DNA from 3 places in the Bacillus coreaensis genome. Region 2 is predicted to be linked to each of the others. Evidence: riboswitches for the same ligand, from Rfam matches in the RefSeq annotation. Region 2 holds a riboswitch; each other region holds the start of a gene.
The links. Region 2 has a riboswitch for thiamine pyrophosphate ahead of ACQ5H4_RS03925 (ABC transporter substrate-binding protein). Riboswitches for the same ligand answer to the same signal wherever they lie in the genome.
Positions count from the first base shown of each region.

Region 1: linked by a shared signal. The riboswitch ahead of ACQ5H4_RS06995 (thiazole synthase) and the one ahead of ACQ5H4_RS03925 (ABC transporter substrate-binding protein) in region 2 are both predicted to bind thiamine pyrophosphate.
Region 3: linked by a shared signal. The riboswitch ahead of thiT (energy-coupled thiamine transporter ThiT) and the one ahead of ACQ5H4_RS03925 (ABC transporter substrate-binding protein) in region 2 are both predicted to bind thiamine pyrophosphate.

Region 1 is NZ_JBOCCY010000003.1:190,281-196,837, forward strand. Features, by position in the region: gene thiM (hydroxyethylthiazole kinase) at 1-714, shown strand, start outside; gene thiE (thiamine phosphate synthase) at 730-1,365, shown strand; gene thiD (bifunctional hydroxymethylpyrimidine kinase/phosphomethylpyrimidine kinase) at 1,386-2,201, shown strand; TPP riboswitch at 2,207-2,303, shown strand; gene ACQ5H4_RS06995 (thiazole synthase) at 2,403-3,173, shown strand; gene thiH (2-iminoacetate synthase ThiH) at 3,183-4,298, shown strand; gene ACQ5H4_RS07005 (LuxE/PaaK family acyltransferase) at 4,312-5,373, shown strand; gene ACQ5H4_RS07010 (acyl-CoA reductase) at 5,370-6,557, shown strand, end outside.
Region 2 is NZ_JBOCCY010000002.1:143,692-150,248, reverse strand. Features, by position in the region: gene ACQ5H4_RS03930 (peptide chain release factor 3) at 1-1,411, opposite strand, end outside; TPP riboswitch at 1,603-1,713, shown strand; gene ACQ5H4_RS03925 (ABC transporter substrate-binding protein) at 1,815-2,810, shown strand; gene ACQ5H4_RS03920 (thiamine-binding protein) at 2,822-3,115, shown strand; gene ACQ5H4_RS03915 (ABC transporter permease) at 3,112-3,885, shown strand; gene ACQ5H4_RS03910 (ABC transporter ATP-binding protein) at 3,872-4,618, shown strand; gene ACQ5H4_RS03905 (TatD family hydrolase) at 4,615-5,385, shown strand; gene ACQ5H4_RS03900 (YjcZ family sporulation protein) at 5,425-5,562, opposite strand; gene ACQ5H4_RS03895 (YjcZ family sporulation protein) at 5,595-5,705, opposite strand; gene ACQ5H4_RS03890 (hypothetical protein) at 6,006-6,416, opposite strand.
Region 3 is NZ_JBOCCY010000001.1:420,074-426,630, forward strand. Features, by position in the region: gene ACQ5H4_RS02200 (alanyl-tRNA editing protein) at 1-308, shown strand, start outside; gene ACQ5H4_RS02205 (nitric oxide synthase oxygenase) at 378-1,466, shown strand; partial or broken gene ACQ5H4_RS02210 (CHASE3 domain-containing protein) at 1,567-2,319, shown strand; gene ACQ5H4_RS02215 (methyl-accepting chemotaxis protein) at 2,461-3,258, shown strand; TPP riboswitch at 3,349-3,447, shown strand; gene thiT (energy-coupled thiamine transporter ThiT) at 3,513-4,109, shown strand; gene ACQ5H4_RS02225 (divergent polysaccharide deacetylase family protein) at 4,207-4,983, shown strand; gene ACQ5H4_RS02230 (VanW family protein) at 5,029-5,919, opposite strand; gene ACQ5H4_RS02235 (alanine/glycine:cation symporter family protein) at 6,017-6,557, opposite strand, start outside.

The DNA.
Region 1 (6,557 bases), on a different contig from region 2:
TTGTTAGCTCTTGGTGCTTCACCAGTTATGGCCTATGCCAAAGAAGAAGTAGCTGACATGGTAAGCATAGCAAATTCACTCGTGCTCAATATCGGCACATTAAGGGAACCGGAAGTAGAAGCTATGATCATTGCAGGAAAAGCTGCTAATGGAAAAGGAGTACCGGTCGTGCTTGATCCGGTTGGAGCTGGTGCAACAACATATCGTACAAATACTGTAAAACGAATACTAACAGAAGTGAATATTAGCATATTACGTGGAAATGCTGCCGAGGTAGCCAACGTAGTAGGTGAAGAATGGCAGACACGCGGTGTTGATGCAGGTACAGGTGAAGGAAATATCGCAGATCTCGCTCTTTTAGCAGCTCAAAAATTACATATGACAGTTGTGGTTACCGGAAAAGACGATATTGTCTCTAATGGAGAAGAATCGATCATCATTTCAAACGGACATCCTCTTCTAACAAAAGTAACTGGGACTGGTTGCTTATTTTCATCAGTTGTAGGAGCTTTTGCAAGTGTTGAAACAAATTATTTACTCGCCGCGGCAGGGGCTTCAGCATTTTATGGTGCAGTCGCTGAGCGCGCGATTTTAGCAACAGGTGACCAACATGTTGGCACTTTTCAGATGGAATTTCTAAATCAACTCATGCTTACTTCAGCCTCCGATGTGGTAGATCTAGCCAAAGTGTATTCAAAAATCACAACGATGTAAGGAGCATTGGGGAAAATGGAATATCTAAAACTGTATTTTATAATGGGCAGTCAAGATTGCATGGATCGAACACCTGAAGAAACGTTAGCTTTAGCGATTGAAGGTGGAATAACGTGCTTTCAATATCGAGAAAAAGGGAGCCACTCTCTTGGAGAAACAGGAAAGTACGAGCTTGGAAAAAAACTGCGAGAACTCTGCGCGGAACATAAGGTCCCATTTATCGTCAATGATGATTTACCACTCGCTATTGCTCTTGATGCTGATGGAGTTCATGTTGGCCAGGACGATGAAAATGCAAAATATGTGAGAGAGACAATCGGTCCTAACAAAATTCTTGGTGTATCCACTCACACGATTGAAGAGGGACTTCAAGCCGTTCGAGACGGAGCTGATTACTTAGGAATTGGACCGATGTATCCTACCATTTCAAAAGAGGATACCGAAAAACAACAAAACTTGGATATCTTTACTGAATTTCGTAACGCAGGAATCTCTCTGCCTCTAGTTGCAATTGGTGGAATTAATTCTACCAATGGAGAAACCGTTATGAAAGTAGGAGCAAATGGCCTAGCGATTATTTCCGATATTTGTCGAGCCAGTCACATTCAAGAGCATACCAAGCTATTACGTAGATTAGTTGATGAATTTTAGTCAAGGAGAGGTTATTCACTATGGTAAATAAAGCATTAACCATTGCCGGTTCAGATAGTGGTGGAGGGGCTGGCATACAGGCCGATCTGAAAACATTTCAAGAATTAGATGTGTACGGAATGTCTGTGATAACAGCCGTAACCGCACAAAACACAACAGGGGTACAGGGGGTATATTCAGTTCCTTTGGAAGGAATTCAAGAACAACTCCGATCGATTGCTGAAGATTTGCGTCCAGATGCGATCAAAACCGGGATGTTATTTAACAGTGACACCATTGAGGCTGTTGCGAGATTTATAGAATTTTATGAGATGAAACACATCGTCGTAGATCCGGTGATGATTGCAAAAGGTGGTGCTTCACTTTTACAAAACGAAGCAGTAAAAGCATTAAAAGAAAAATTACTGCCACTCGCGACTATCGTTACACCAAATATTCCCGAAGCCGAGGTGCTTACAGGAATAAAAATTGAGACGATGAATGACCGAAAACAAGCAGCAAAATTGCTCCATGAGATGGGTGCTGAAGCTGTCATGATTAAGGGCGGCCATGATCCGGGAAGTGAAGAAATGATTGATCTTTTATATGATGGAGAAAAATTTCACACCTTTACTTCAAGTCGGATTTCCACAAAAAATACTCATGGCACAGGTTGTACCTTTTCCGCTGCCATAACCGCTCAACTCGCAAAAGGAAGCTCGGTTGTTCAGGCGGTGCAAGTGGCAAAAGACTTTATACAGGCAGCCATTGAGGATGACTTACACATCGGATCCGGTCACGGTCCAACCAATCATTGGGCTTACAATCGAAACAAATCAAAAATCGGAATCAAATAAAATTTGAAATTAGCTAGGGGTGCCTAAAGGCTGAGAGGAAACTTTCCAACCCTTGAACCTGATTTGGTTAGAACCAACGTAGGGAAGCAATCATTTTGCATGAGCTCTATTAAGAGGAAAAGCTCTATGTAAAAGTGAAGGCTTGCCAAGATTGGTAAGTCTTTTTTATTTATCCAAAACAAACCAATAGGAGGAACCACAATGACCGACTTATTAACGATTGGAAACACACAGCTACATAATCGCCTACTCACCGGAACAGGCAAATTTAATAATCACAAACTTATGAAAGAAGCACTAACCCAATCCGGTTCACAGGTTGTTACTGTCGCTTTAAGACGAGTCGACCTGAATGCTACTGGAGAAGAGAACATTCTAGAAGACATTCCGGAAAATATGATTTTGCTTCCGAATACGTCGGGAGCGAGAACCGCCGACGAAGCGGTTCGAATTGCCCGACTTGCAAGAGCAGCCGGTATGGGAAATTGGATTAAAATCGAGGTCATTTCCGACCAAAAGTACTTGCTTCCTGACAATTACGAAACGACTAAGGCAACTGAGATTTTAGCAAATGAAGGGTTTGTCGTTCTACCTTATATGAGCCCAGACTTAATGGCAGCAAAAGCAATGCAAAATGCTGGAGCAGCAGCCATTATGCCACTTGGCTCTCCGATCGGTTCAAATCGAGGAATTCGGACGAAGGAACTGATCCAAATTTTAATAGAAGAAATGGAGCTTCCAATCATTGTTGATGCAGGAATTGGAAAGCCATCAGAAGCCGCAGAAGCAATGGAAATGGGGGCAGCCGCTGTACTAGTAAATACAGCCATTGCTACAGCTAAGGATCCAGTTGAAATGGCCATCGCCTTTGATCTAGCAGTCAAGGCTGGAAGGAAAGCCTATTTAAGTGGTGTAGGACCGACGACAACGACAGCACAAGCGTCATCTCCATTAACAGGATTTTTAGGGTAGGTGAGTGAAATGTCATTTTACGATGAATTTGTAAAAATAAAAAATTATCCATTTGACCACTTTTTTTCCACCATCACCACTCAAGACGTAAAAAAGGTTTTGCAAAAAGAGAGACTTCATACAGAAGACTTCTTAATTCTATTATCTCCAGCTGCTGAACATTGTTTAGAAGAAATGGCGCAAAAGGCTCATCACCGTACTGTACAGCATTTTGGTCGTACGATTCAATTATACGCACCACTTTATTTAACCGATTATTGTGTGAACAAATGTACGTACTGTAGCTTTAGTATTGATAATGATTTTCCACGTAGAAAACTGACATTGGCTGAAATTGAAGAAGAATCGAAGGCACTTGTCAAAATGGGATTACGACATATTATCTTACTAACGGGAGAATCTCGTCTCCATTCCTCAGTCGATTATTTGTGTGAAACGATTGATGTGATGAAAAACTATTTTTCTTCTCTATCCATTGAGATACAGCCATTAGATACGGAAGAGTACCGAACACTCGTTGCCCAGGGAATTGATGGATTAACGGTGTACCAAGAAGTGTACAACGAAGAAATCTATAAAGAGCATCACTTAAAGGGACCGAAGCGGAATTATCGCTATCGACTAGATGCACCTGAAAGAGGTGCCAAAGCTGGCATGAGATCCGTCAATATCGGAGCACTACTAGGAATGGATGAGTGGAGAAAGGAAGTCTTTTTCACTGGCCTTCATGGTCATTATTTACAAAAAAATTATCTTGAAACGGATATTGCTCTGTCATTTCCTCGAATTCGGCCAAATCTTGGTGGCTTTCAACCAAAGGTGGATGTTACAGATAAAAATTTGGTTCAAGCCATGCTAGCGTCCCGTTTATTTTTACCACGTGCAGGAATGACTCTATCAACGAGAGAAAGTGCTGAACTAAGACGTCATTTGCTTCCATTAGGAGTGACCAAAATGTCTGCTGCCTCATCAACCGTTGTTGGGGGATACGCCAATAAAGAACACACACATAGTCAATTTGAAATATCGGACAAAAGAAGTGTGGCTGAGGTAAAGGAATCACTAAGAGAACTTGGCTACCAACCTGTCGTAAAAGATTGGGAAATACTGACACATTCATCATAAGGAGAGCCACATCATGCACTATGAAAATATCAAGGAAAGAATTCTCACTTTTATTGAAAATGAAGAAAAAGATTCATTTGATTCATTAGCTTTACAGGTCTTCGCCTACCAGTACGAAAATAATCGTATTTACCGAAAGTTTTGTCGATCAAGAAAGGTTCACCCATCGATGGTGCAATCCTATCAGCAAATTCCGCCTGTACCAGTAGGTGCTTTTAAGGAGGCGGACATTGCTTGTACACCGATTGAAGAGGTGGAGACTTATTTTCAAACAAGCGGAACGACCAGTGGAAAGCAAGGGAGAAATTTTCACCGTGATTTAGAGGTGTGGACTTCCTCGATGAAAAAGCACTTTGAAGAAAATATCATGAAGGACAAGAACCGTGTAAAAATGGCTATACTATTTCCTCATCCATCGGAAATGCCCAATTCCTCTCTGTCTCAGTATTTGTATACAGCCATTCGCGACTACGGAACGGAGGAGAGTGTATATATCGCCAGCAATGGGACGTATGATTTCGAAAAGCTTGTCTCGTTCATTGAAGAATCTGAACGCACCAACACTCCTGTATATTTGTTAGGAGCTACGTTTTCCTTTATCCATTTTGTTGAGTTCATGAAAGGCAAAAACCTTCAATTTCAACTACCAAAAGGAAGCCGGATAATGGATACAGGAGGGTCTAAGGGTCGAGCCATTGAAATGAGTTCAGTTCAATTTAAACAAATGGTGGCAGAAGCGTGTAGCTTACCCGTTGAGGATTGCGTGAACATGTATGGAATGACTGAGTTAAGCTCTCAGTTTTACGATCAAAGCGGATCTGGGCAACAAAAAGCCCCTCATTGGGTAAGAACAGTAGTCATCAATTCGGAAAACGGTTTGTGTGTACAAGATGGAAATCGAGGAATCCTCGTTCATTATGATCTAGCCAACTTCCATTCGGTCCTTGGGGTTATGACGGAGGACTTAGGGATTAAAGAAAGTGATGGGTTTTACTTGTTAGGAAGAAGCGAAGGGGCAGAGGCAAAGGGCTGTTCCCTCGCTGTAGAGCAGTTTCGTAACGGAGTAAGCAAATGAAACTAAAAATCGGTTTTGTCCCAAGCATGATCTCACCCTCTTATGAAGAACGAACGTTTGATACTCTAACACTACTTGTACCAAAACTAACAAGTGAGGAACTGAAACAAGTCATTTTACATCTAAGACAACAGCAAAGAAAGCTACAGGGACGCAAAACAAATGACATTATTAACATCCTTGATCAGGCCATTCAACTCTGGCTTGACCCGAACTATCACTATCGAAAACTAGCGGAAGAACTACTTCCACTTATAACCGGGTATGACTCGGAAATGATACGTGTGTTTTTACATTCATATTTACGTTCGTTTCGTAAAGAAAAGCTGCAAAGAATGGTCGAAGTGGATTTCCCCAATCCACTTGTCCTTGACGAATTTCGTCCACGATCATCGGGAGGCTTAACAAGAGCCTATGGACCAGAGCTCATTACGCATGTGTTTTCCGGAAATGTTCCTGCCTTGCCGTTATGGAGTTTAGTGAGTGGTCTTTTAGTTAAGTCTAGTACACTTGGGAAGCTCTCTTCCTCCGAGCCTTTGTTTGCCTGTCTGTTTGTTGAAACATTGAGAGAGATTGACAAGGACTTGGCGGAATCCATCAGCATCATTTGGTGGAAAGGTGGAGAAGAAGAATTAGAGCAGATAGCATTCTCTTCATCAGAGGCAGTGATTGCATATGGAAGCGAGACGTCCATTGATTCGATTAGAAAAAAAGTTCCACCTCATGTCCACCTTCATGCACACGGACATAAACTGAGTGCGGGTTTTATAGCAAAAGACTGCCTACAGCGCGTTCTCGTAACCGAAACTGCCAGAAGGGCAGCGAAGGATGCTTCTCAGTTTGATCAGCAAGCCTGTCTTTCTCCTCATGTTTTTTTTGTCGAGGAAAAGGGGAATGTATCGGTACGTGAATTTGCTAGTTTGCTAGCGCAAGAAATGAATAATTATGAAGTGAAAATGCCAAGAGCTAGATTAAGTGAACAGGAAAAACAAGCGATCATTCAGACTCGCTCAACCTTTCAATTTCAAGCTTTTCAAACGAAAGAAATAGCTATTTTCCAAAGCGAGGAAAGTACTTCCTGGACGGTTGTTTACGATAAGAAAGCGACTTTGTTTCCGATATCGCCATTAAACCGCTTTGTGTATGTGATTCCCGTTCAGTCCGTTGAGAATGTACCTTCCTAT
Region 2 (6,557 bases):
AACGGACGATTTTCGAACCTAATCTTTCCATTAATACTTCTGCATTGTACTCGTTTCTCATCCGATGCTCGAACACCTCAAATTGTAGTTGACCAACTGCCCCTAACAAATAATCATCTGTTCGAACAGTACGGAAGAGCTGAATGGCACCTTCTTGGACAAGTTGCTGAATTCCTTTATGAAAAGACTTTTGCTTCATTACGTTTTTAGCTGAAACTCGAACAAAGAGTTCAGGAGTAAACTGAGGAAGCTTTTCATATTGAAAGTTGTTTTTTCCAACTGTCAAAGTATCTCCAATTTGATACGTACCTGGATCGTACAAACCAATAATATCTCCACTAACCGCTTCATCAACCGTGTTTCTGTCATCAGCCATAAACTGTGTTGATTGAGAAAGCTTCATTGACTTTCCTAAGCGTGGGATATTGACTGTCATCCCTCTTTCGAATTTCCCTGAACATACACGTAAAAAGGCAATTCTATCCCTATGAGCAGGATTCATATTGGCTTGAATCTTAAAAACAAAACCTGAGAATTCCTCTGATAACGGATCAATTTTTCCTTCTGTAGACTCCCGTGCTTGAGGTGCAGGTGCAAATTGAAGATATGTTTCTAGAAAAGTTTGAACACCAAAGTTCGCTAGGGCGCTACCAAAGAATACAGGTGTTAGTTCCCCATTTGCTATTCTTTCACGAGAAAATTCATTTCCCGCTTCATTTAATAGCATGATTTCCTCCAACGTTTGGTCATACAAGGAGTATTGCTTTAGTTTATGATCTCCTTCTATTTCTCCATCTTCATTTAACCCAACAAATCGTTCTTCCTCTTCCACACGGAATTGTTCAATTCGCTTGTAGAAACGGTCATATATACCGAGAAATTCTTTCCCCATTCCGATCGGCCAGTTCATCGGATATGATTCTATTCCCATAACCTCTTCAAGCTCAGCTAAAAGTTCTAATGGAGATTTCCCCTGACGATCAAGCTTATTGATAAAGGTAAAAATCGGAATACCTCTCATTCGACACACTTTAAATAGCTTTAAGGTCTGCTCCTCTATCCCTTTTGCTGAATCGATAATCATGACCGCACTATCAACAGCTGTAAGAGTTCGATACGTATCTTCACTGAAGTCTTGGTGACCTGGTGTATCAAGAATATTCACTCGACAGTCATTATAGTCAAATTGCATCACACTCGACGTAACGGAAATACCACGTTGTTTTTCAATTTCCATCCAATCGCTCGTTGCAAACTTACCCGTTTTCTTTCCTTTAACTGTTCCCGCATCACGAATGGCTCCACCAAATAACAATAACTTTTCTGTTAATGTCGTTTTCCCAGCATCCGGGTGGGAAATGATCGCAAATGTGCGACGTGATTGTACATCATCTTTAAAATTTTTTGCCATTATAGAATTTCCTTTCTTTCCTTACACAAATTCATCCATAACTTCAATCTTATCGTGACTGTATGAAGTTTGCAATCTGTTCTTTACAAAAGCAATCACAAACATATCATTATATTGATTTATTCATGAAAGTTCTTCCTTTTCAAGAAAATAATTTCTGCTATAATGAGATAGAAATCAAACTAAATAGGTAAGAATTGTAGGGGGACCGGTGAAGACCGGTTGAGAGTGCATCCAACTGATGCTGACCCTTTGAACCTGATCTGGATGATACCAGCGTAGGAAACATATTCTTTAGACAATAAATTTGTTTAAACATATGCGCCCGGTTCAAAAACTGCGGCGTTTTTTTGCGTCGAAAGGTTCAGTTCATATCCTACTTATACCATTGGAGGAGAAAGTAATGAAAAAATGGATAGTTGCATTTGCAGCTTCTGTATTACTCGCAGGATGTTCAGAAACAAATGAACAACAAACAGAAAAGGAGGAATCAAGCGCTGACTTAAAAAAAGTAACAGTCGTTCTTGATTGGACTCCAAATACAAATCACACAGGGCTATATGTCGCAAAAGAAAAAGGCTTTTTTGAAGACGAAGGTCTTGATGTGACCATTCAGATGCCTGGAGAAGCTGGTGCTGATCAACTTGTTGCTTCAGAAAAAGCAGACTTTGGTGTAGGTTATCAAGAGGGTATTACACAAGCAAGAGTTCAAGGGGTACCTCTTGTTTCTATAGCTGCAGTCATTCAACACAATACATCTGGGTTCGCATCACCGGCATCTAAAAATATTCAATCTCCTAAAGATTTTGAAGGAAAAACATACGGTGGCTGGGGCTCACCTGTAGAACAATCCATCATCGACTCCCTTATGAAGCAAGAACAAGCAGATGTAGAAAAGGTGAATATTGTAAACATAGGCGATGCGGATTTCTTTACTGCTGTTGAACGTGATATTGACTTTGCATGGATATACTACGGTTGGACAGGCGTGGAAGCAGAATTACGAGGAGAAGACATCAATATGGTCTACTTAACCGATTACTCCGAAAAGCTAGACTACTATACACCTGTGCTAACAACTAGTGAAAACATGATTAACAATGATCCAGAAACAGTAAAAGCTTTTGTGAAAGCCGCTTCAAAAGGCTATGAATTCGCTATCGACAACCCTTCCGATGCGGCGGACGTCCTAATCAAAGCTGCTCCAGAGCTTGACGCAGAGCTTGTAAAGAAAAGTCAGGAATGGCTTGCTACCAAATATCAAGACGATGCAGACCAATGGGGAGAGCAACGTTTAGAAGTATGGGAAAACTATGCTTCTTGGATGCTTGAGAATGGGTTGTTAGAATCAGAGTTAGAAGCAGAAAAAGCCTTTACTAATGAATTTTTACCACAATAGGAGTTGATCATATGACAAACGCACTTGTTAGTATACAAATTATCCCTAAGACAAAAAACGGTGAAAATGTGATTCCTTACGTAGATGAAGCAATAGCCATTATTGACGCGTCAGGAGTAAAGTATGAGGTTCATCCTTTAGAAACAACTATGGAGGGTGATCTTCAGGAACTTTTTGCTGTCATTACGAAAATGAATGAGAAGATGATTGAAATGGGAAGTAGCAATGTTATTTCACAGGTGAAGATTCTATATCAACCAGGTGGAATTAAAATGGATACACTTACGGAGAAATATCGTTCATGATACAAAAATTACAAAAAGGATGGAGACCAATTTTTGTTCTCCTCCTTTTATTCATTGGCTGGGAATTCACAGCAAGAATTACTGAGATTCCAAATTGGCTTCTCCCAACTCCTTCACAAATTTTTAACGAACTCATAAATGGTTGGGGCACTGTCTCTGTACATCTTACATCCACCATTCAGCTTATTTTTCTTGGCTTTGTTTCTGGAGTTACCGTAGGTCTGTTAACTGCTTTTATTTTACATAATATCCCTTTTTTAAAAGAATCTTTATATCCGCTTCTTATTTTATCGCAAAATATACCCATTATCGTACTTGCTCCACTTCTTGTGATATGGTTTGGCTTCGGTTTATTACCCAAATTAATTGTTATCACTCTGGTTTGTTTCTTTCCAATTACCATTTCAGCCATGGATGGATTTCGCCAAGTTGCTGCAGATCTCTTCCATTATATGCAAATGGCAGGAGCAACAAAACGACAATTATTTTGGAAACTTGAATTTCCATTTGCCCTCCCTTCGATCTTTTCAGGGCTGAAAATTTCAGCAACTTACAGTGTCATGGGAGCCGTTATATCTGAATGGTTAGGATCTGAAAAGGGTATTGGAGTCTATATGACACTATCATCCTCATCGTTTCGAACCGATCGAGTGTTTGTTGCGATATTTCTCATTATGGTATTAAGTTTGTTATTTTTTATGATGATCAATTGGTTGGAGAGATTTATTATTCGTTGGAAAGCTGAGGGGAAAAATCGTGGAGCTTCTTGAATTACAAAATGTGTCTTTTTCTTATCGAAATAAAAAAATCTTAGATGATCTCACCCTCTTTATTAAGCACGGGGAGTTCGTAACGATTCTTGGTCCCTCTGGCAGTGGGAAAAGTACAATTTTCCAATTAATCGGTGGTCTGCAGACTCCACAATCAGGGTCCATTATACTCGAAGGAAATGACATTACAGGTAACAGAGGACATATTAGTTATATGCCCCAAACCCCTTCCTTACTACCATGGCGCACAATCATTCAAAATGTCGTACTTGGCCAAGAGCTGCAAGCTAAAAAGGATTACGAATTGGCAGAAGATATGCTGCGAAAAGCGGGGCTAATAGAATATAGAAATGCTTTTCCTCACGAACTTTCAGGAGGTATGAAGCAACGGGTTGCATTTTTACGGGCACTACTTAGTCCCCAGCCCATCATCTGTTTAGATGAGCCATTTTCAGCTTTAGACGAATTAACTCGTCAGGAAATGCAGTTATGGCTGCTTTCGATTTGGGAACAGTTCAAAAAAACAATTATTTTTGTTACCCATAATATAGAGGAGGCACTCTTTCTTTCCGACCGAATACTCGTATTATCCGATAAACCTGCAAAAATCAAACAAGAGGTTGTTGTTCCCTTCTCGCGACCAAGAAACGAGGAAATAATGTTCTACGGAGAATTTCTTCATTACAAAAAAATGATTCATGATTTTTTAAAAGAAAAGGTTGATCAGATATGAGAAAAATAATAGACTGCCACTTGCATCTAGATAAGTATGTAGATGCAGAGGTTCAGATGATGATGGAGACACTTGACGAAGTTGAAATGCTCATAAGCGTTTCCTATGACTTAGAATCCTGCAAAAGAAACTCGTATTTTTCAAGGATATACCCTCAAGTCAAATCAGCGTTTGGATACCATCCTGAGCAAGCTATAGGTTCAGATGAAGAAATGGCAGACCTTTTTCAATGGGTGTACTCACATTTTGATGAGATGATAGCGGTTGGAGAGGTTGGCCTCCCCTTTTACTTACGGACTTCTACTTCCTTTAATTCCTCTCTGGAACCATATCTAGAATTACTCGAAGAGTGGGTAAAGCTGGCTAACAAGAAAAACTTGCCTATCTCGCTTCATGCAGTTTATGATGACGTGCCAACCGTTTGCGCTATGTTAGAAAGGCATAGTATCGAAAATGCTCATTTCCACTGGTTTAAAGGAGCTGATAAAGATATGGATCGAATCATTCAGAACGGATACTTCATCTCGCTTACTCCTGACCTTTTTTACGAAGAAGAAATTCAACATATCGCAAAGCGCTTTCCCCTTTCACAGATCATGGTAGAAACAGACGGTCCTTGGCCCTTTGAAGGACCGTTTAGCGGCAGAATGACACATCCTAACATGATTCATCAAACAATAAGACAACTTTCTGAATTGAAAGCTATCTCACTGGAAAAGACATATGAAACACTGTATGTAAATACAAAACACTTCTTTCGTTTATAAAGGAATGAAGGTGAGGAACCCCACCTTCATTCTTTTTTGTTACCACTTAAAGCAAGCAGCACCAACGATGATTAATAGTATGAAAAGTACAACGATTAGCGCGAAGCCACCACCGTACCCAACTCCACCAACTGCTGGATAACCGCAACCGCTGTAAGGATAGCCGTATCCGTACATATCTATTCCTCCTTTACTATTTTCCAATTAAATTAGTAACCGTATCCGCCGAAGCCCCAAGAAGCACCGATGATAATTAAAAGGATAAATAAAACTACTAACAGAGCGAAACCTCCGCCGTATCCACCAAATTGTTCTGACATTTAAATTACCTCCTTAGTTGTAAGTCAATATATCCTATGTAAGAAACCCAAAATGTGCGAATAGTCAAACGCCCTTTTTTAGGTAAAAAGCGGAGGCGGCTTGTACAGGGGCGAAAGGCATAAGACGCACTCCGCAGGAAATCCTGATTTCTGGAGGAGGGCGGCTTATGACCCGAGCCCCTAGCCGCTGGAGCTGGATTGTAAAAAGCGGAGGCGGCTTGTACAGGGGCGACAGGGATTTCAAACTAGTTCAGGCTTTACCCAAAACAAGAGCCTCCCTAATTGGGGAGGCTCTTGTTTCTACATGATCGGTCTCATTTCATAATTATTAATAATAGATTCTTTCATTTCAGCAAAATTATATTCGTATTGAATCTGATTTGGCAAGGGAAGTTCAATCCAACGATAAAGACCAAATTGAGTAATTTGTTCTTTATAAATTGGTCGACAATTTTCTAATACACTTACATTGAAGGATTCAAAACCATCCAATTCAATTACTTCTTTAAGTAATTGCCTTTTCATTTCGAGACTCGTTACTTCTTTTTCCTTCTTGGAAGGAAGATGAATAACAATTTTTTCATCTTTTATTTGCTCCAAAATCATTAATTTTGATCTAGAAAGCTTCTTTAGCATTCTATTAATTTTCCAAAGAGAGACACCATCAATCGTTTTAAAAATTAACGCCATATTTTTTTTCATCTTTTCCATTTCCTTTATTTCCTCATTTTCGTATGTATGCATAACATATCACAATTTGTCGATTTTAAAAATTGGACAATTGACCTAGCAAGTACTTGTCGTTTTGTTTTTCTTATTCAAGATCAGGACGTTTGTTGTATGTTTCTATCA
Region 3 (6,557 bases), on a different contig from region 2:
AACACTATAGAGTTGTTCAAGCTAGTTTTGCAGATAAGGGCCTTCAAGAGCTACAAACCGTTGCTCGATATGTTTTGGCTCTTGACCCGGAAGTCAATGTTCTTTTCGTTTCAGAGATAAATGGGAAACTTCAATTTGTGTGTCAAAGAGAAGAGTCGGCTATCAATATGAAGAATCTTGCTCAATCAATCTTACCAGTGATCAATGGAAGGGGAGGAGGAAATGAAAAACAGGCACAAGGAGGTGGAGAGGCTAAAACGATAACTTCTGATGCGCTGCTTACCATGCTTTTACATCAATTAAAATGAATGAGATTCAATTAAGGTCAAAAGTTACGATAATATTATTATGTAAACTAAAAACGTGAGGGATTAGCATTGAATGAAGATTTACTCCAAAAAGCAGAAGAGTTTATCACTCTTTGTTATATAGAACTAGAAAAAGATCATATTACTTTATTAACAAGAGTGGAAGAAGTTAAAAGTTCGATTCTTAAGACGGGAACATATGAACATACATATGAAGAACTTTCCCATGGCGCAAAGATGGCATGGAGGAATAGTAATAAATGTATTGGACGTTTGTTTTGGGAGTCTTTGGTTGTTAAAGATTGTCGTCATTTACATCACTCCGATGAGATCATCCATGCTCTTTTCGAACATATCAAATTTGCAACCAACAATGGTCATATTAGACCAACCATTTCTATTTTCAAACAAAAAACAAAGGAACACTCCATTAGAATTTGGAACCACCAGCTTGTTCGATATGCTGGATATGATACACAGCAAGGATTGATTGGAGACCCTCACTCTATTCCGTTTACAAAGGTATGTGAAGAGTTAGGGTGGAAGGGGAAGCATACAAATTTTGACCTTTTACCTCTAGTGGTTCAAGTAAATAATGAAAAACCAAATTGGAAAACTATTCCTCCGAGTCTCGTTCTTGAGGTCAATCTTTCACATCCGGAATATGAGTGGTTTGAAGACCTAAAATTAAAGTGGTATGGTGTACCGATGATCGCTGATATGCGTCTTGAAATTGGTGGGATTCAATACACAGCAGCTCCTTTTAATGGGTGGTATATGGGAACAGAAATTGGTGCTCGAAATTTATCGGATGAAGGCCGATACAATGTGTTACCTATCGTTGCTGATCATATGAAATTAGATATGTCTAGAAATAGCAGTCTTTGGAAGGACCGTGCACTACTTGAAGTGAATCGAGCGGTTCTATTTTCCTATAAAAAGGCTGGAGTAAGTATTGTTGACCATCACACCGCAGCGGCTCAGTTTAAGTTGTTTGAAGAAAGAGAGAAAGAAAAAAGTCGGAAATTAACAGGTAATTGGACTTGGTTAATTCCTCCTGTTTCTCCCGCATTAACCCATATCTTTCACCAGCAATATGATAATAGCACTCAATTGCCAAATTATTTTTATCAAATGGCTCCTTACGAAAAGAAATAGATTTTGTCTATTTCTTTTCATTTGAAATAAAACGCTTCCATATCAAAAGAACTATTGTTAATATAGGTATAAAGTACAACCTATAAATGGGGGAGCAAACATGAATATCACTGTTCGAAAAAAAATTATAGGTAGTTTTGTTATTGTTTTATTTATGTTAGTAGTTGTAGCAAGTGCTGGGATTTTTCAACTATATTCAGTAAACAATACGTATCAATCATTCTTAAGTGAAGAAGTAGGTCAAAAGCTAGAAGTGAAAAATCTCCAAGAGCAAATGATTAGAAAATCAGCAGCCGTAAGGAGCTTCCTACTCACTGGAGAGGCTGACTATCTGACAGAATACGATGAGGCAGTAAAGAGCTTTGATAACTCTATGAAAAAATTAAAAACAACAATCACTGATAAGGAGTTATTAGATACGTTAACTGCTCTTGAGGAAATGTCAACAAATGATTCGAAATTTGCTCAAGACCAAATACAAATGAAAAAAGACAACGATGAATTAGGTTATTTAATCCTAGCAAAATCAACTGCACAAACGTTAGGTATGCAGTTTAATGCAAAAGTAAATGAACTTCTATCTATTCAGGAGAAACATTTAGACCATGCAAGTAGCTTGACCACAAAAAAAATAGATGGAATTGTTACAATAATGATTGTGATCAGTGTAACTGCGATTCTTGTTGCATTAGTACTAGCGACAATTATAAGTTTACAGATTGCGAAACCAATTGTTCATGCATCTAAGGCAATTGAAAAGGTTGCGAGCGGAGACCTATCTATAGATGAGATTCAAGTGAAGAATAAAGACGAAATTGGGGCAATGATCCAGTCTGTCAACTCAATGGTTTCTGGATTAAGAGAAGTTGTTATACAAGTTAGAGATTCATCAGCTCAAGTTGCAGCTAGTAGTGAACAACTAAGTACAAGTGCGCAGGACAGTACTCAAGCAAGTGAACAAATTTCTTATATTGTTGAACAAAACTCAGAGGGTATGGATTTGCAACTGCAACATTTAACCAAAATTCACACATTAATTGAAGAGATGTCTAGCAATATAAGTTTGATTACAAAAAGTAGTGAAAAAATGCTCGTCACAGCTGATAATACGTTTCAAGTTACAGATCAAGGAGCATTATCTATAGAAAAAGTAGTTAACCAAATGAATTTGATTAATGATGGTGTTTTGAATGCCTCAGAAATCATTCGTCAGTTAGGTAGGCGTTCAAATGAAATTACTTCTATCCTAAATATGATTACAACGGTTGCAGATCAGACGAATCTGCTAGCCTTAAATGCGGCAATCGAAGCTGCAAGAGCAGGTGAACATGGCAAGGGATTTGCTGTAGTTGCAGACGAAGTAAGAAAGCTCGCAGAGGAATCAAAAAAATCAGCTGATCAAATTACAAAAATGATTTCTTATATCCAATCTGAAACGGATCTAGCTGTATCTGCAATGGAAGAACAGTCTCACAAAGTATCAGAAGGATTCGAATATAGTCAGGATGCAAAGAAAGCGTTTGCTCTAATTGGAGAGTCAATGGGAGACGTAATAGAAAAGGTATCTGACGTTTCATGTGCCATTGAGCTACTAAGTATGCATAGTACAAATGTCGTACAAGCAATTGACGAAGTAAAAGGAATCGCAGAAGAAAGCGTTGCAACAACCAGAGAAGTAGCAGCCGGAACAGAAGAAAACGTTGCTACTCTCCAGGAAGTAACCGCAAGTGCTCAAGATCTATCAGGTATGGCAGAAACCTTACAGCAGTTGGTTCGCAGATTTAAAATATAAACATGAAAAGCATCTAGTTTCAACTAGATGCTTTTCTATTTAATTTTATATGATATAATGAATACGAAATTATAAACAAACTACATACAACGAAACCACAAGGGGAGCGTTATGCTGAGAGTGAACGTTTGTTCTGACCCTTTGAACCTGTTAGATAATTCTAGCGCAGGGATGTGGAAAGACTGCATTTTTCGTGTAATCATGTCTATCTACGCTCTCCTTGAGGTTTCCAGAAAAAGGGGAGATTTTTTTATATGGGAAACAAACGATTAATTATGATGATTGAAGCATCTTTTTTTGCAGCCTTTGCATTAATTCTAGACCTTCTTCCATCGATTAAACTTTCGCCTAGTATTTCTATTTCATTTGCGATGGTACCAATTTTGATTATCGCCTTTAGATGGGGATTCGTTGCTGCAACCGCTTCTGGCTTTTTATGGGGACTATTACAAATTGCTATGGGTGATGCATATATTTTGACTCCGTTACAGGCCTTCATTGAGTATTTTCTTGCCTTTGCGTTTATTGGATTTGCAGGTTTTTTTATGAAAAAAATTCAGGTAGCACTAACAGAAAATAAAAAGAAAGCCCTTCAATGGATCATCGTTGCCACATTCGTTGGAAGTGCGGCACGTTATTTTTGGCATTTTATCGCGGGATTTTTATTCTGGGGAGAATATGCACCGGATGGGATGTCTCCATTCTTATTTTCACTAGGCGTAAACGGTGGAACAATGATTGGAGCAGCCATCTATTGTTCCGTTATTTTATTCCTTTTAGTGTCTAGTTCCCCAAGATTTCTTCTCCACAAAAGGGTTTCCTCTCCAGAGACTTTGAAAAAAATATCGTAATCCAACACTCGTCCAATGTTTTGGGCGAGTTTTTTGTATGGTTTTTCCTCAATGAGAGAAACTATACCAATAACTAACATTTCAAATGGAGGATTTTATGAAAAAAACTTCATTTATCATTTTTTTGGTCATTTTTACACTGTTCTCTCATCATGGACATGGCCAGGAAGTGAAAAAGGCAGCTATTATTATTGACGATTTTGGTGGTGGTGTGGGAGGTGTTAAGGATTTTCTAGAAGGTGATGTGCAAATCACAGCGGCTATTATGCCTTTTAATGAGCTTTCAAAAAAGCATGCAGAATGGGCATATGAAAATGGCTTAGAGATCATGGTACACTTGCCTATGCAGCCGAAAAAAGGAAAGGCATCTTGGTTAGGACCAAAGCCAATAACGAATGATTTATCAAAGGAAGAAGTAAGAAAGAGAGTCATTGATGCTATCGATAGTGTTCCTCATGCTATGGGATTAAATAATCATATGGGCTCGCTTGTCGTTGAGAATGAAGAGATTGTCAGGGTGATTGTCGAAGTGGCAAAGGAAAAGCAGCTATATATTGTAGATAGTGCAACAAGTCCAAAATCAAAATTTGAGGAAATCACTGAGGAATTAAATGTACCATTTATTAAGCGAGATGTGTTTTTAGATGATATCTGTTCTGTGAATCAGGTCAAAAAACAAATGCTTATTCTTGCAAGGATTGCGGAGAGCCGAGGTACCGCTGTTGCGATTGGACATGTTGGTACATCAGGTAAGGTATGCTCGTTAGGAGTTACTGAGTCAATGCCTCAATTTAAGCAGAAACATATTAAGGTCGTCCCTGTATCTGAGCTGTTATCTGATTCCATCCGATCTAAGTATTTTCATCTATATTAAAAGTGGCTGTCCATTGGGTAGGGTACTCCCTCTGGACAGCCTTTTTTATTGATACATGCTTGGCACTTGGTTATGTTCAACATTCACATCATCTGAAGTATACAAGAGAATGGACACGGAACCGCCTCTTACTTTGGAGCGTATCAAAATAGGATGCTTATAGTTATTCATAAAAACAAAGTCAGGTCCATACCAGCTTACTGTTGCATCGCGACCTGGAGGAACATAAGGTACACGTTTGGAGTGGGAATATCGTTTCACGATTTTTAACCCTGCTCGATCCACAGCATTAAAGAGGGTAGAAGATACTTGGCAAATACCTCCGCCGACCCCCTCAGAAAGCTCACCTCGAACAATAATGGGAGCTGGAGTATATCCACGTTCTTTAGTCCTTTGACCAACCACCTCATTGAACGAGAAGGTCTGACCTGGAAATAGGACGTAGTTATTTATTGCCTCGGATGATATTCTAATATTATTTGTTCTTGAGGTATTGTAGCTATTGAAATAAGTGACATAATATCCAATCGCTTGTTGTCGAATTCTTGACAATAGCTCACTATCTACCTCTGGATAAATCGGTTTTTTAGGAACTTTAAGCGTTTTAGCACCTTTACTATAAAAATAGGAGTGATATAGGGTATGAAATGCTCTCTTATCAAGTTGATATCCCAGCTGCTCTGGCTGTAAATTTCCATGTTCATCAAGAAAAGCATTTTTCGGCTCTATGTATACTTGTTGGGAAAGTTCAGAAGTTAAGATGTCAAGATGATGCAAGTCCATAAGAGGAGTATTGGGAAGAGGAAAAACTAGTTCTTCGCGATCTACAGTCATAATGGGTTGATCATTATCCATCAATGTAAGTACATCGTGATTGGCTGGTTGTTGAATAAGCATGAGAATAGATAAAAGTCCAGTTAATTTCAATCGTATCATCCTTCCACTTAGGTACCATGAGTATTATTCCAAGTTCACGATTTACTTATGCGAGGGATAAAGAAATGAAAAAGACTGGGAATTCCCAGTCTTTTGATTAAGCTTTTTCAGTTGTTTCTTGCTTTTGTTTAGGCCAGCTCTCTACTCCTTTTAATCCAGGGATACTATCTTCAAAAAACACAGGGTCAAGACCTTGCTTACGTTGTTCAAGGTAATTATCAAGTGTTTTAAAAGCAATATTACCAAGTAAACCAATGGCAATAAGGTTTGTAAATGCCATAATGGCCATTGCTAAGTCGGCCAAATCCCAAACAATTTGTAAGCTTGCAACAGCACCGAAAATGACCATTCCAACAGCTAGAATTCGGAAAATAATTAAGGTAGCTTTACTTTTATGAACAAATTCTATATTGGCTTCCCCATAGTAGTAGTTCCCAATAATTGAAGAAAATGCAAACATAAAAATGGCAAAAGTTAAGAAGAGACTTGCCCAGCTTCCAAAATGTTCACCTAAAGATGCTTGTGTCAGTTCAATACCTTGAAGACCTGTCGTATAAGAGTCAGACAGTAAGATAATAAATGCTGTAGCTGTACACACAACAAGAGTATCGAAGAAGACACCTAGTGCTTGAACAAAC